2 regions of the Streptomyces sp. NPDC104371 genome follow, and region 2 is predicted to be linked to the other one. Evidence: riboswitches for the same ligand, from Rfam matches in the RefSeq annotation. Region 2 holds a riboswitch; the other holds the start of a gene.

Region 1 (6,137 bases), on a different contig from region 2:
GCCGGTGCCCAGGGGCACGAACAGGAAGCGGTCCGCCCCCCGGCCCGCGCCGATCCGGCCCTCGGCGAGCCCGCCGGTGCGGACGTCGTGCCCGAGCGCGACGGGCGCGCCGCCCAGGCGGCGGCTGAGCAGCGCGCGCAGCGGTACGTCGCGCCAGCCGAGGTTGGCGGAGTAGGCGGCGATGCCCTGGTCGGCGTCGACGATGCCGGGGACGGCGACGCCCGCGGCCACCGCGGGCGCGCCGAACCGCCGCTCGCCCTGGGCGCGCAGCTCGGCGGCGAAGCCGAGGATCGACTCCACCACGGCGTCGGGCCCGCGCTCGCGTTCGGTCGCCCGGCGCGCCTGGTACAGCAGCTCACCTCCGGCCCCTACCAGGGCAGCCTTCATCCCGGTGCCGCCCACATCGAGGGCGATGACATGTCTCACGGTGACAGTGTGGCGCCTTGGCCCAGAGAGGTCTAGTCCACTCGGCCAGTCCGCTCGGTGCGGGAAGCACCCTGTCGGCCCCGCCGGTTACCGTTCCCTCATGGACGACCTCACCCCTCGCGAACTGGCCATCCTCGCCCTGGAGGGGCGCGGCTTCGCCGGGCCGGGCGCGAAGGAGCGCGCCATACGCGAGCAACTGGGCCTGGCCCCGGTCCGCTACTACCAGTTGCTCAACGCCCTCCTGGACGATCCCAGGGCCCTCGCCCACGCCCCGGTCACCGTCAACCGCCTGCGCCGCGTGCGCGAGTCCCGCCGCGAGGAACGCTGACCCGGCGCACCCCGGACGGCACACATCCGGCCGACTCCCGCCGTACGGGTGTGCACTCGGTGCCACTCGGCCCGCGGGCGCACTAGCCTCGACCCATGGGCAGCCACACGGACTCCTTGCCGACGCCCGCGACCCCCGCCGGGCGTGACGGTCTCGACGCCATCCTCACGCGGCCCGACCGGGCCGTCCTCGTGTTCGACTTCGACGGGACGCTCGCCCCGATCGTCCCCGACCCCGACCAGGCCCGTCCCCACCCCGACGCGGTCCCCGCCCTCGCGGCGCTCGCCCCGAAGGTCGCCGCGGTCGCGGTGCTCACCGGCCGCCCCGCCGGGGTCGCCGTCCGCCAGGGCGGCTTCGCGGGCGTGCCAGGACTCGACCACCTCGTCGTCCTCGGCCACTACGGCGCCGAACGCTGGGACGCCCGCACCGCCACCGTCACCGCCCCCGCCCCGCCCCCCGGCGTCGCCGCCGTCCGCGCCGAACTGCCCGGATTCCTGGACGAGATCGGCGCCTGGCGCGGCACCTGGATCGAGGAGAAGGGGCGCGCGCTCGCCGTCCACACCCGCCGCGCCGAGGATCCGCAGGCCGCCTTCGACGCCCTGCGCGGCCCCCTTGCCGACCTCGCCGCCCGCCACGGCCTGATCGTCGAGCCCGGCCGGCTGGTCCTGGAGCTGCGGCCTCCGGGCATGGACAAGGGCGTGGCCCTGCTGGAGTACGTCCGCGAGACAGGCGCCGAAGCGGTCCTGTACGCGGGTGACGACCTCGGCGACCTCGCCGCCTTCGCCGCCGTCGACAAGCTCCGCTCCGACGGCATCGAGGGCCTGCTCGTATGCAGCGGCAGCGACGAGGTCAAAGAACTGGCCGACCGCGCGGACCTGGTGGTGGCAGGCCCGGCCGGGATCGTCGGCCTCGTCCGCGCGCTGACGCGACGGCTGAGCCATGAGTGACCTGAGTGGCCTGAGCGCCCTGGAGGGCTCACGCCTCCAGGGCCGCCAACTGGTCCAGGAACCACTGGCCGGGTGGCAGCGCCGTGGCACGGGCCGCCAGGGCCTTCGAGCGTTCGGCCCGTTCCGGTGTGGGCATCGACAAGGCCTCGTGCAGTGCGGCCGCCGTCCCCACGATGTCGTACGGGTTCACCGTCACCGCGTGCTCGCCCAGCTCCTCGTACGCCCCCGCCTCCCGTGACAGCACCAGCGCACAGCCCTCGTCGGAGACCACCGGGACCTCCTTGGCGACCAGGTTCATCCCGTCCCGGATGGGGTTGACCAGCGCCACGTCCGCCATCCGGTACGCGGCCAGGGAGCGTGCGAAGTCGTCCTTCACATGCAGCTCCACCGGGGTCCAGTCCGGCGTCCCGTAACGGGAGTTGATCTCCTCCGCGACCCGCCGGACCTCCGCCGTGTACGCGCGGTAGACGGCCAGATCCTGCCGGGACGGATAGGCGAAGGCGACATGGACGACCCGCTCGCGCCACTCCGGACGCGCCCGCAGCAGCTCCTCGTACGCCAGCAGCCCCCGCACGATGTTCTTCGACAGCTCCGTACGGTCCACCCGCACGATCGTCCTGCGCGGCGTCCCGTCCGGCGCCGACCCGATCTGCTCGCGCAGCACGGCCAACCACTCGTCCACGTCCGGCCGGTGGGCCCGCTCCCGCAGGAAGTCCGCGTCCGCGCCCAGCCCATGGACACCGACGCGCTCGCCCGAGGGGATCCCCGGGCCGAGCACCGCATGACAGCAGTCCGTGAACGCGTCCGCCCACCGCCGGGTGAGGAACGCCGCCCGGTCCGCGCCCAGGATCCCGCCGAGCAACTGCGCCGCGATGTCGTCCGGCAGCAGACCGAAGTACTCCGGCGGCGCCCACGGGGTGTGCGAGAAGTGGCCGATGCGCAGGTCGGGACGGAGACCGCGGAGCATCCGGGGCGTCAGGGCGAGGTGGTAGTCCTGGACCAGGACCGCCGCGCCCTGCGCCGCCTCCTCGGCCAGCGCCCGCGCGAACGCCTGGTTGTACGCCTCGTACGACGCCCACTGCCGCCGGAACTCCCGGCCGAACGCGGGCTCCAGCGGGGTCTGGTACAGCATGTGGTGCACGAACCACAGCACCGAGTTCGCGACGCCGTTGTACGCGTCCGCGTACACCCCCGGGTCGATCCCGAGCATCCGGACGCGCTGCCCGCCCGTGTCCGCGGTGTCCAGCGCCCCGCCGGTCCGCCGCACGGCCTCGCGGTCGCCCTCGCTCAGCGCCGCGCAGACCCAGACCGCGTCCGCGTCCGGACCGATCGCCGACAGCCCCGACACCAGCCCGCCCCCGCCCCGCCGGGCCACGAGCGCCCCGCTCTCGTCGAGGGAGTACGAGACAGGACCGCGATTGGACGCGACAAGGACACGGGCGCCTTCTGTGACAGCCATGCCGGGAAACCTAGCGCCTCGGCAGACAATGTCCACCCCGTCGCGACGCCCGGCACTCCCCCAAGCTCTTCGAGCAGGGGGGACCCCCACTCGCCGCACCGGCCGAAAGCCCACGTACGTCCAGTACGAGGGCTTCCGTCCGGCACACCGAGAGCACGCACCGAACGCCGCTCCTTGACGGGCGAACATTGCCTGCCGAGGCACTAGCCCGGCCCCCAAACGCCCAAACGCGCGGTTCGGCCGTCTGCGAAGGCGTGGCCGGAACAGCGCGTCGGGCGCCCTCGGGCTCAGGCCGCCGTGCGCTTCACGTACTCCGCTATCTGTGTCATCGGTGGCCGCTCCTCCGTGTCCACCGGGTAGGTGCGCGGCTCGAAGCCCGCCGCGCCCCGCTCGAACTGGGTGAGGGACGGGCGGATCAGATGGCCGCGGGCCAGGCGGAGCTGTGCGGTGCGGTAGATCGCGGCGGCCATCCGGCCCAGCGCCTGGCCGTCCTGGTGGCGATGGATACGCACTCCGACGTCGACCTGCGCGAGAGCGTCCAGGCCCACCAGATGCAGCGCGTCGACGAGCATGCCCAGCTCCACCCCGTACCCCACCGGGAAGGGGAGCCGCTCCAGCAGGGCGCGGCGGGCCGCGTACTCGCCGCCGAGCGGCTGGACGAACCCGGCGAGCTGCGGCCAGTGCATGTTGAGCAGCGGGCGCGCCATCAGCTCGGTGACCCGGCCGCCCTGACCCGCCGCGGTCGCGTTGCCGGTGCCGTCGCCGGGCAGGGTCAGCGGGCGGTCGTACATCGCCTTCACCAGGTCCACGCCCGGATCCGTGAGCAGCGGGCCCACGATGCCGACGACGAAGTCCGACGAGAACTCCCGCAGGTCCGCGTCGACGAAGCAGATGATGTCGCCGCTGGTCACCAGCAGGGAGCGCCACAGCACCTCGCCCTTGCCGGGCACGGCCGGGATACGCGGCAGGATCGCGTCGCGGTGCACCACCCGCGCCCCGGCCGCCGCCGCCACCTCGGCCGTACGGTCCGTGGAACCCGAGTCGACCACGACGATCTCGTCCACCAGCGGAACCCGCTCCACGAGATCACGGTGAATGACGGCGACGATCTCGCCGACCGTCTTCTCCTCGTCGAGTGCCGGCAGCACGACACTGACCGACGAACCCGAGTCCCGTTTCGCGGCCATGATCGCGTGAAGCGGGCGATCGGCCACGGACCAGGAACGCGTCCTCAGCCAGCGCTCGACTTCTTCCAGCACGGTCTTCCGGCTCCTTACCTACGTTCGACAAGACAAGTGTCCGAGTGACCTGTCTCGCGCTTCGGACGACTATCTCAACCCACCTGGCCTTCGGTTACAGTCTTGGGCAACGCCGACGGACTTCCGAAGCCGGGGGTCGTCGCCTGCGTATATCGAGAGAAACAACTCCATACAGCTCATCCAGAGGGGCAGAGGGAAACGGCCCGGTGAAGCCCCGGCAACCCTCCAGTCGGTACTCGTCGTTGATCGCGAGGCTCCCGGCTAGGGAAGGTGCCAAATCCGTCTCATGACGAAGTGCGTCATGAGGAAGATGAGGAGAAAGGGCCTCGCCGGACATGGCTGCTCAGTCAGTTGTCAGTACCTCCGCACACACCACCTCCACCTCCGCGGACACCTCGCGTCCCGTGGATCTCGGCCCCGCCGCCGCGCTGTCCTGCCGCGAGTGCGGACACCGGGTGCCGCTCGGCCCCGTCTTCGCCTGCCAGGAGTGCTTCGGCCCCCTGGAGATCGCGTACGACTTCTCGGCCTACGAGCCCGAGGAACTGCGCCGCACGATCGAGTCGGGCCCCGCGAACATCTGGCGCTACGCCCCGCTCCTGCCGGTCCCGGCGGATGTCGCCACCAAGCCGAACCTCAACCCCGGCTGGACCAAGCTCGTCAAGGCCGACCACCTGGCCCGCGAACTGGGCGTCACCGGCGGGCTCTATGTGAAGGACGACTCCGGCAACCCGACGCACTCCTTCAAGGACCGCGTCGTCGCCCAGGCGCTGGAGGCGGCGCGCGCCTTCGGCTTCACCACCCTGTCCTGCTCCTCCACCGGCAACCTCGCGGGCGCGGTCGGCGCCGCCGCGGCCAGGGCGGGCCTGCGCTCCTGCGTCTTCATCCCGCACGACCTGGAGCAGGGCAAGGTCGTCATGGCCGCGATCTACGGCGGCGACCTCGTCGGTATCGAGGGCACCTACGACGACGTGAACCGCTTCTGCTCCGAGCTGATCGGCGACCCGGCCGGCGAGGGCTGGGGCTTCGTCAACGTCAACCTCCGTCCGTACTACGCCGAGGGGTCCAAGACCCTGGCGTACGAGATCGCCGAGCAGCTCGGCTGGCGGCTGCCCGACCAGATCGTGGTCCCGGTCGCCTCCGGCTCCCAGCTCACGAAGATCGACAAGGGGCTGCGGGAGCTGATCGCACTCGGGCTCGTCGAGGACCGGCCGTACCGGATCTTCGGTGCGCAGGCCGAGGGCTGCTCGCCGGTGTCCGTCGCGTTCAAGGCGGGCCACGACGTCGTACGGCCGCAGAAGCCGGACACGATCGCCAAGTCGCTGGCGATCGGCAACCCGGCGGACGGCCCCTATGTCCTCGACATCGCGCGCCGCACGGGCGGCGCGGTGGAGGACGTGACGGACGCGCAGATCGTGGACGCGATCAGGCTGCTCGCCCGCACCGAGGGCATCTTCGCGGAGACCGCCGGAGGTGTCACAGTGGGCGTGACCCGCAAGCTCATCGAGAGCGGCGCCCTCGACCCGACGAAGACGACGGTCGTCCTCAACACCGGCGACGGCCTCAAGACCCTCGACGCGGTGGCCGGCACGGGCGCGACCGCGACGATCCGTCCGAACCTCGACTCCTTCAAGGCGTCCGGCCTCGTCTGACCTGTCCCGACCCGCCGTCCGTCTCTCTCCCCCCACCCGCCGTACCCAGACCGGAGGTCACCCGTATGA
Region 2 (6,137 bases):
GCAGTTCGCGGGTCCCGGCAAGACGAACAACAACGTCGTCGGCATGCCGCTGCTGCCGGTGTACATGGCCAAGGCCGGAGGCTTCTTCTTCCTGGTCTTCGGTGTCATCGCGGCCATCGCGGCGATCGCCTCGATCAACCCGATCTGGGGTATCGGCCCTTACCGCGCGGACCAGGTGTCCACGGGCGCCCAGCCCGACTGGTACATGGGCTTCGCCGAGGGTCTGATCCGTGTGATGCCGGGCTGGGAGATCAACCTGTGGGGCCACACGCTCGTCCTGGGTGTGTTCATCCCGCTGGTGATCTTCCCGCTGGTCCTCGCCGCGATCGCGGTCTACCCGTTCATCGAGTCGTGGGTCACCGGCGACAAGCGCGAGCACCACATCCTGGACCGTCCGCGCAACGCCCCGACGCGTACCGCGTTCGGTGTCGCCTGGCTCACCGCCTACCTGGTGATGCTGGTCGGCGGTGGCAACGACCTGTGGGCCACGCACTTCCACCTGTCGATCAACGCGATCACCTGGTTCGTCCGGATCACGTTCTTCGTCGGACCGGTCCTCGCGTTCATCATCACCAAGCGGATCTGCCTCGGCCTCCAGCGCCGTGACCGCGACAAGGTGCTGCACGGCCGCGAGTCGGGCATCATCAAGCGGCTGCCGCACGGTGAGTTCATCGAGGTGCACGAGCCGCTCAGCCAGGAGCAGCTCCACACGCTCACCGCGCACGAGCAGTACCAGCCGGCCGAGATCGGCCCGCTCGTCGACGAGAACGGCGTCGAGCGGAAGCTCAAGGGTTCGCAGAAGCTCCGCGCCAAGCTGAGCACCGCGTACTTCGGGGAAGAGAACCAGATCCCCAAGCCCACGGCTGAGGAGTACAAGGAGATCACGAGCGGCCACGGCCACCACTGATCGCGGCACGCCACGCCACGAAGGACCCCGTCTGCACTTCGGACGGGGTCCTTCCTCGTGTCCGGAGCTGGATAGGCTGGTACCAGTTCGATTCGCGTCCCGTTCGGGACAATCACCCCAGGAGCGGCTGATGACTGCTGTGACCCCCGCTGGAGGCGACACCGCGGCGGGCCGTTCCTGGCCCGGCCTGCTGAACGGCCTGCTGGAGGGCCGGAACCTCACCGCGGACGACACCGCCTGGGCGATGAACCTGATCATGCGCGGGGAGGCGACCGACGCGCAGATCGCCGGGTTCGCGGTGTCCCTGCGCGCCAAGGGCGCGACGGTCGAGGAGATCAACGGGCTCGTCCGCACGATGTACGAGCACGCGAACGTCATAGAGGTACCGGGCGCCACCGTCGACATCGTCGGTACGGGCGGTGACGGCGCGAAGACGGTGAACATCTCCACCATGTCGTCGATCGTCGTCGCGGGTACCGGTGCGAAGGTCGTCAAGCACGGCAACCGTGCCGCGTCCTCGGCGTCCGGGGCGTCCGATGTCCTGGAGAAGCTGGGCGTCAACCTCGACCTGACCCCGAAGCGGGTGGTGGAGGTCGCCCAGGAGGCCGGGATCACCTTCTGCTTCGCGGTGAAGTTCCATCCGGCGCTGCGCCATGTGGGCGCCGCGCGCGGGCAGTTGGGGATCCGGACGGTGTTCAACCTGCTCGGCCCGCTGACCAATCCGGCGAAGGTGAGGTCGCAGGCGGTCGGTGTGGCCATCGCGCACGAGGCGCCGATCGTGGCCGGTGTCTTCGCCGAACGCGGCAACTCCTCCCTGGTGTTCCGCGGCGACGACGGCCTCGACGAGCTGACCACGACCTCCACGTCCCATGTGTGGATCGTCCGGGACGGCAAGGTGACCGAGGAGCACTTCGATCCCCGGGACGTCGGCATCGAGCTGGTGCCCCTGGAGGCGCTGCGGGGCGCGGACGCCTCGTACAACGCGGATGTCGCGCGGCGGCTGCTGGAGGGCGAGACCGGGCCGGTACGGGACGCGGTGCTGCTGAACTCGGCGGCGGCGCTGGTGGCGCTGGAGCCCACGGGGGCCTCGCTGGCCGAGCAGATCCGCGCCGGGATGGACAAGGCCGCAGAGTCGATCGACTCGGGCGCGGCCCGGCGGTCGCTGGAGCGTTGGGTGGCCGCGAGCAACGCATAGGCGGGGCGACGGCGCGGAGTCCGGCATGACGCCGGGCTCCGCGCCGTCGTGCTTCCCCGGCGTGATTCCTCAAGAGGCGCAGAGCGCCGTACATCCCGCTATCCGGACAGGAGTTGCGGCCGGGCGATCACGTCCCGTACCGTCCTGGCCAGGTCATGAGTGACAGTCGTAAGGCCCCGGCCGACTGTCCGGCAACCCTCCGTCCGTGGCGGGGTGCCCCGGGTGAAGACCAGGTCGTGAGCAGCAAGGCCCACGGCAAGCGCGGACCCCTCGCATCACCAGGGGTCCTGGTCGTACGAGGGAGCCTCCCCGTGAGCAAGCGAATGCGCTAGGGCCGGTCCGGCCCCCACCCCCGCATCCCCCTTCTCCTTCGCCCTGTGCCGCTGACGCAGGCGTGCTCTCGTGTGCGCCGCCCGGCACGGTGGTTCCGTCTGCTCTCACGGGAGTGCACCCATGCCTGTCCTCACCCCTGCCGCCGCCCCGTCCGTCTGTGCCCCGCTGCCCGTGCTGGGCCGGGACGTCACCGTCCCGCTCGCGTCCGGCGGCGAGATCACCTATGCCGCGCTCGACTACGCCGCCAGCGCCCCCGCGCTCCAGCGGGTCTGGGACGACGTGGCGGCGTACGCGCCCTACTACGGCAGCGTCCATCGCGGCGCCGGGCATCTCTCGCAGGTGTCCACCGACCTCTTCGAGAACGCCCGCCGGACCGTCGCCGACTTCCTCGACTGCGCGGACGGACATGAGGTGATCTTCACCCGGTCCACCACCGACTCGCTCAACCTGCTCGCCGCGGCCCTCCCGGCGGGCTGCCGGGTCTTCGTCTTCGAGACCGAGCACCACGCCTCCCTGCTGCCCTGGCGGAACTCCCAGGTCACCTACCTCGACGCGCCGCGCACCCCGCGCCAGGCCGTGGAGACCCTGGAGCACGCCCTGGCCGACCGGGACCCCCACGGCCCGGCCCTCGTCTGCGTCACCGGCGCCTCCAACGTCACCGGCGAGCTGTGGCCCGTACGCGAGCTGGCGGCGGCCGCTCACGCGCACGGCGCCCGGATCGTCCTGGACGCCGCCCAGCTCGCCCCGCATCACCCGGTGTCCGTGCGCGACCTGGACGTCGACTGGGTCGCCTTCTCCGGGCACAAGCTGTACGCCCCCTTCGGCTCCGGCGTCCTCGCCGGTCGCGCCGACTGGCTGCGCGCGGCCGAGCCGTATCTCGCGGGCGGCGGCGCCAGCCGCAGCGTCACCCGGCGTACGGACGGGGGAGTGGACGTCGAGTGGCACGAGGGCGCCGCGCGGCACGAGGCCGGGTCGCCCAATGTGATCGGCGCCTACGCGATCGCCGCCGCGTGCCGGGCCCTCACCGAGGCGGGGTTCGCGTCACTGGTCGACCGCGAGCAGCGTCTGGTCCGTACGGTCAGGGACGGGCTCGCCGAGGTCCCGGAGGTCAGGGTGCTCTCGCTGTTCGGCGACGAGGCGCCCCGGGTCGGCGTGCTGTCCTTCGTCGTCGAGGGCTGGGACGGCTCCCGCTTCGCCGCCGCGCTCTCCACCGAGTACGGGATCGGCGTACGGGACGGCCTGTTCTGCGCCCACCCGCTGGTGCGCACCCTGCTCGGCGGCGACCCGCGCACACCGGGGGAGTGCGGCGCCCCCGAGAGCGCCCCCGAGAGCGTGCCCGGCGAGAAGCCGCTGAACGCGATCCGCGTCAGCTTCGGCGCGGGCACCCCCGACGAGCACGTGGAGCGGTTCCTGCGCGCGGTGCGGGAACTCGTGGCCCGAGGGCCCAGGCGCTAGGGGGTGTTTCGAAAGTAGCGTCGTCCGCCCGGAGGGCGGGCCCCGCGGCGTCTGGTGCGGTGCATCGCAAGGCGGAGGGTTGCCCGCGTACTGGATGTACGCGGGTAATCCCGACAACGCGGCGAGGTGCCGTGCCAGGCGTCGCGGGGCAGACGGGACTTTCGAAACACGCCCTAGTTGTCCAGGCCGATCGCGAACGCCGCCTCCAGGTCGTGCTGCGAGTACGTGCGGAAGGCGACATGCGTGTCCGTGGCCAGGACGCCCGGGATCTTGCTGATGCGGCCGGGGATGACGTCCGCGAGGTCGTCGTGGGCCTTCACCCGGACCATGGCGATGAGGTCGTAGGTACCGGTGACGGAGAAGACCTCGCTGACGCAGTCCAGAGCGGCGATCGACTCGGCGATCTCGGGGATCCGGTCCACGCTGGTCTTGATGAGGACGATCGCGGTGATCACGGCTGGTGTTCTCCCTCGGGGGCCTTGGCTGGGGATTTCACCCTACTCGTACGTCCGTAGCGCACCCACGCGTAGAGGAAGCCCAGCGAGAACCCGATCACATGGGCGAGGTAGGCGACCCCCGGGCTCTCGGTGGCCCGGCCCGCCGCCAGCCACTGAAGGCTGGCCCAGAAGGGCAGCACCACCCAGGCCGGGAAGCGCAGCGGGAGGAAGAGCAGGAACGGGAAGAGACTGGTGACCCTGGCCTTCGGGAACAGGAAGAGGAAGGCGCCGAGGACGCCGGAGATCGCGCCCGACGCCCCGACCAGGCTCTGGGCCGAGCCGGCGTCGGCCGCCGCGTACCCGAGCAGCGCCAGACAGCCGCAGCCCAGATAGAACAGGGCGAACTCCAGGCGGCCCATCCGCTCCTCGGTCATCGCGCCGAAGACATGGAGGAAGAGCATGTTGCCGAGCAGATGCACCCAGCTCCCGTGCACGAACAGCGCCGTGGCGGGGGTGAGTACGGCCCGTGGCGCCCCGCTGAACAGCTCCGCGGGCACCACGCCCCAGTGGCCGAAGTAGGCCCGCTGGGCGGCGATCAGCGCCTCCCCGGTGCCGTACGCGGGGATCAGCCCCGCGGCCGGTCCGATCACGAAGAGGAGGCAGCACAGGGCGATCAGCCCGTGGGTCATCGGCGCCGAGGGGTCCCGCACCGCTCTGCCGACCGCCCTGTTCCAGGTGGAGCGCATGGGACAGAGCATGGCGTAACCGGACGGATACGCACAGAGTGCCTCGCCGTTCTGGACAGGCGGGCATGGGGCAGCCGCCAGGCCGTAGGGTTACGAGCCACACGCTCCAGGGAAGCTGGCGCATCACGGAGACTGGAAGAAGGAAGAGCAGCCACGATGACGGTTCCCCTGCCGACCGAGAAGACCCGCTGGCGCTGCACGCTCTGCGGCAACCTCACGCGTTTCGATGTGACCCGTTCGTCGAAGGTCGTGGAGTACGTGCATCTCGATCTGTCCGGTGAACCCGAGGTGGAGGAGCGCGAGGTGGTCAGTGAGACCATCGAGTCCGTGCGTTGCCGCTGGTGCAACGCCGTGGACCAGGTGGAACTCGTGGACAGGCCGGGCGCCGGCTCCTGACGGAGCGGCTTCCGCACAGGTAGTGGGGTGACGGATCGTGGAGACCATGGGCGGGGAGCCGGCCGACGGCACCGCTGAGGTGCTCGACCGTCCGCTGCCCGACGGCGTGCGCCGCCGGGTCGTGCAGATCGTGGCCGACGGCTTCGGCGGGCTGACGCTCGGCGAACTGCCCGCGCAACTGCGGCAGTACGCCCGGTTCACGCCCACCCGCCGGGCCAAGTTCGCGGGTAACGCGATGGCCGCGGCCGTGGAGACCGACCCGGCGTTCCGTCGGCGCATCGGGGAGAAGCTCAAAGAGGCCCAGCCGGAACTCACCGACGCCCTCGACTCCGGCGCGCCCCCGCCCGCCGCGGACCCCGTCGACGTGGCGGCGGCGGCCTATGTGCTGCGCCCCGCGGGCTGGGTGAAGCTGGTGACCGCCGCGGGTGAGGAGGTCCAGCGCGCGGACGCCGAGCGGGCCGACGAGGAGAGCCGCGCCGAGCTGGAGCGGCTGCGCGCGGAGTTGACCGCCGCCCGCGCCCACACCCGCACCGAGACCGAACGCCTGCGCGCGGAGCTGGACTCGGCGCGCAAGGAGGCCGAATCGCTTCAGCGCAAGCTGCGCGCCGCCCTCAGCGACGTCAAGCGCGGCGAGGCCGCCCTGCGCAAGGCGCGCGGCGAGATCGAGG

The links. Region 2 has a riboswitch for S-adenosylmethionine ahead of ACZ60T_RS15650 (aminotransferase class V-fold PLP-dependent enzyme). Riboswitches for the same ligand answer to the same signal wherever they lie in the genome.
Region 1: another riboswitch for S-adenosylmethionine. It lies ahead of thrC (threonine synthase); the one in region 2 lies ahead of ACZ60T_RS15650 (aminotransferase class V-fold PLP-dependent enzyme).

The regions. Positions count from the first base shown of each region.
Region 1 is NZ_JBVJNF010000010.1:125,433-131,569, forward strand. It holds gene ACZ60T_RS27205 (ROK family protein) at 1-426, opposite strand, end outside; gene ACZ60T_RS27210 (DUF3263 domain-containing protein) at 527-754, shown strand; gene otsB (trehalose-phosphatase) at 850-1,701, shown strand; gene ACZ60T_RS27220 (alpha,alpha-trehalose-phosphate synthase (UDP-forming)) at 1,730-3,160, opposite strand; gene ACZ60T_RS27225 (glucosyl-3-phosphoglycerate synthase) at 3,448-4,419, opposite strand; SAM riboswitch class I at 4,593-4,736, shown strand; gene thrC (threonine synthase) at 4,755-6,068, shown strand; gene ACZ60T_RS27235 (MoaD/ThiS family protein) at 6,134-6,137, shown strand, end outside.
Region 2 is NZ_JBVJNF010000004.1:339,653-345,789, forward strand. It holds gene qcrB (cytochrome bc1 complex cytochrome b subunit) at 1-907, shown strand, start outside; gene trpD (anthranilate phosphoribosyltransferase) at 1,038-2,102, shown strand; SAM riboswitch class IV at 2,254-2,370, shown strand; gene ACZ60T_RS15650 (aminotransferase class V-fold PLP-dependent enzyme) at 2,556-3,890, shown strand; gene ACZ60T_RS15655 (Lrp/AsnC family transcriptional regulator) at 4,064-4,345, opposite strand; gene ACZ60T_RS15660 (rhomboid family intramembrane serine protease) at 4,342-5,073, opposite strand; gene ACZ60T_RS15665 (hypothetical protein) at 5,230-5,469, shown strand; gene ACZ60T_RS15670 (NYN domain-containing protein) at 5,504-6,137, shown strand, end outside.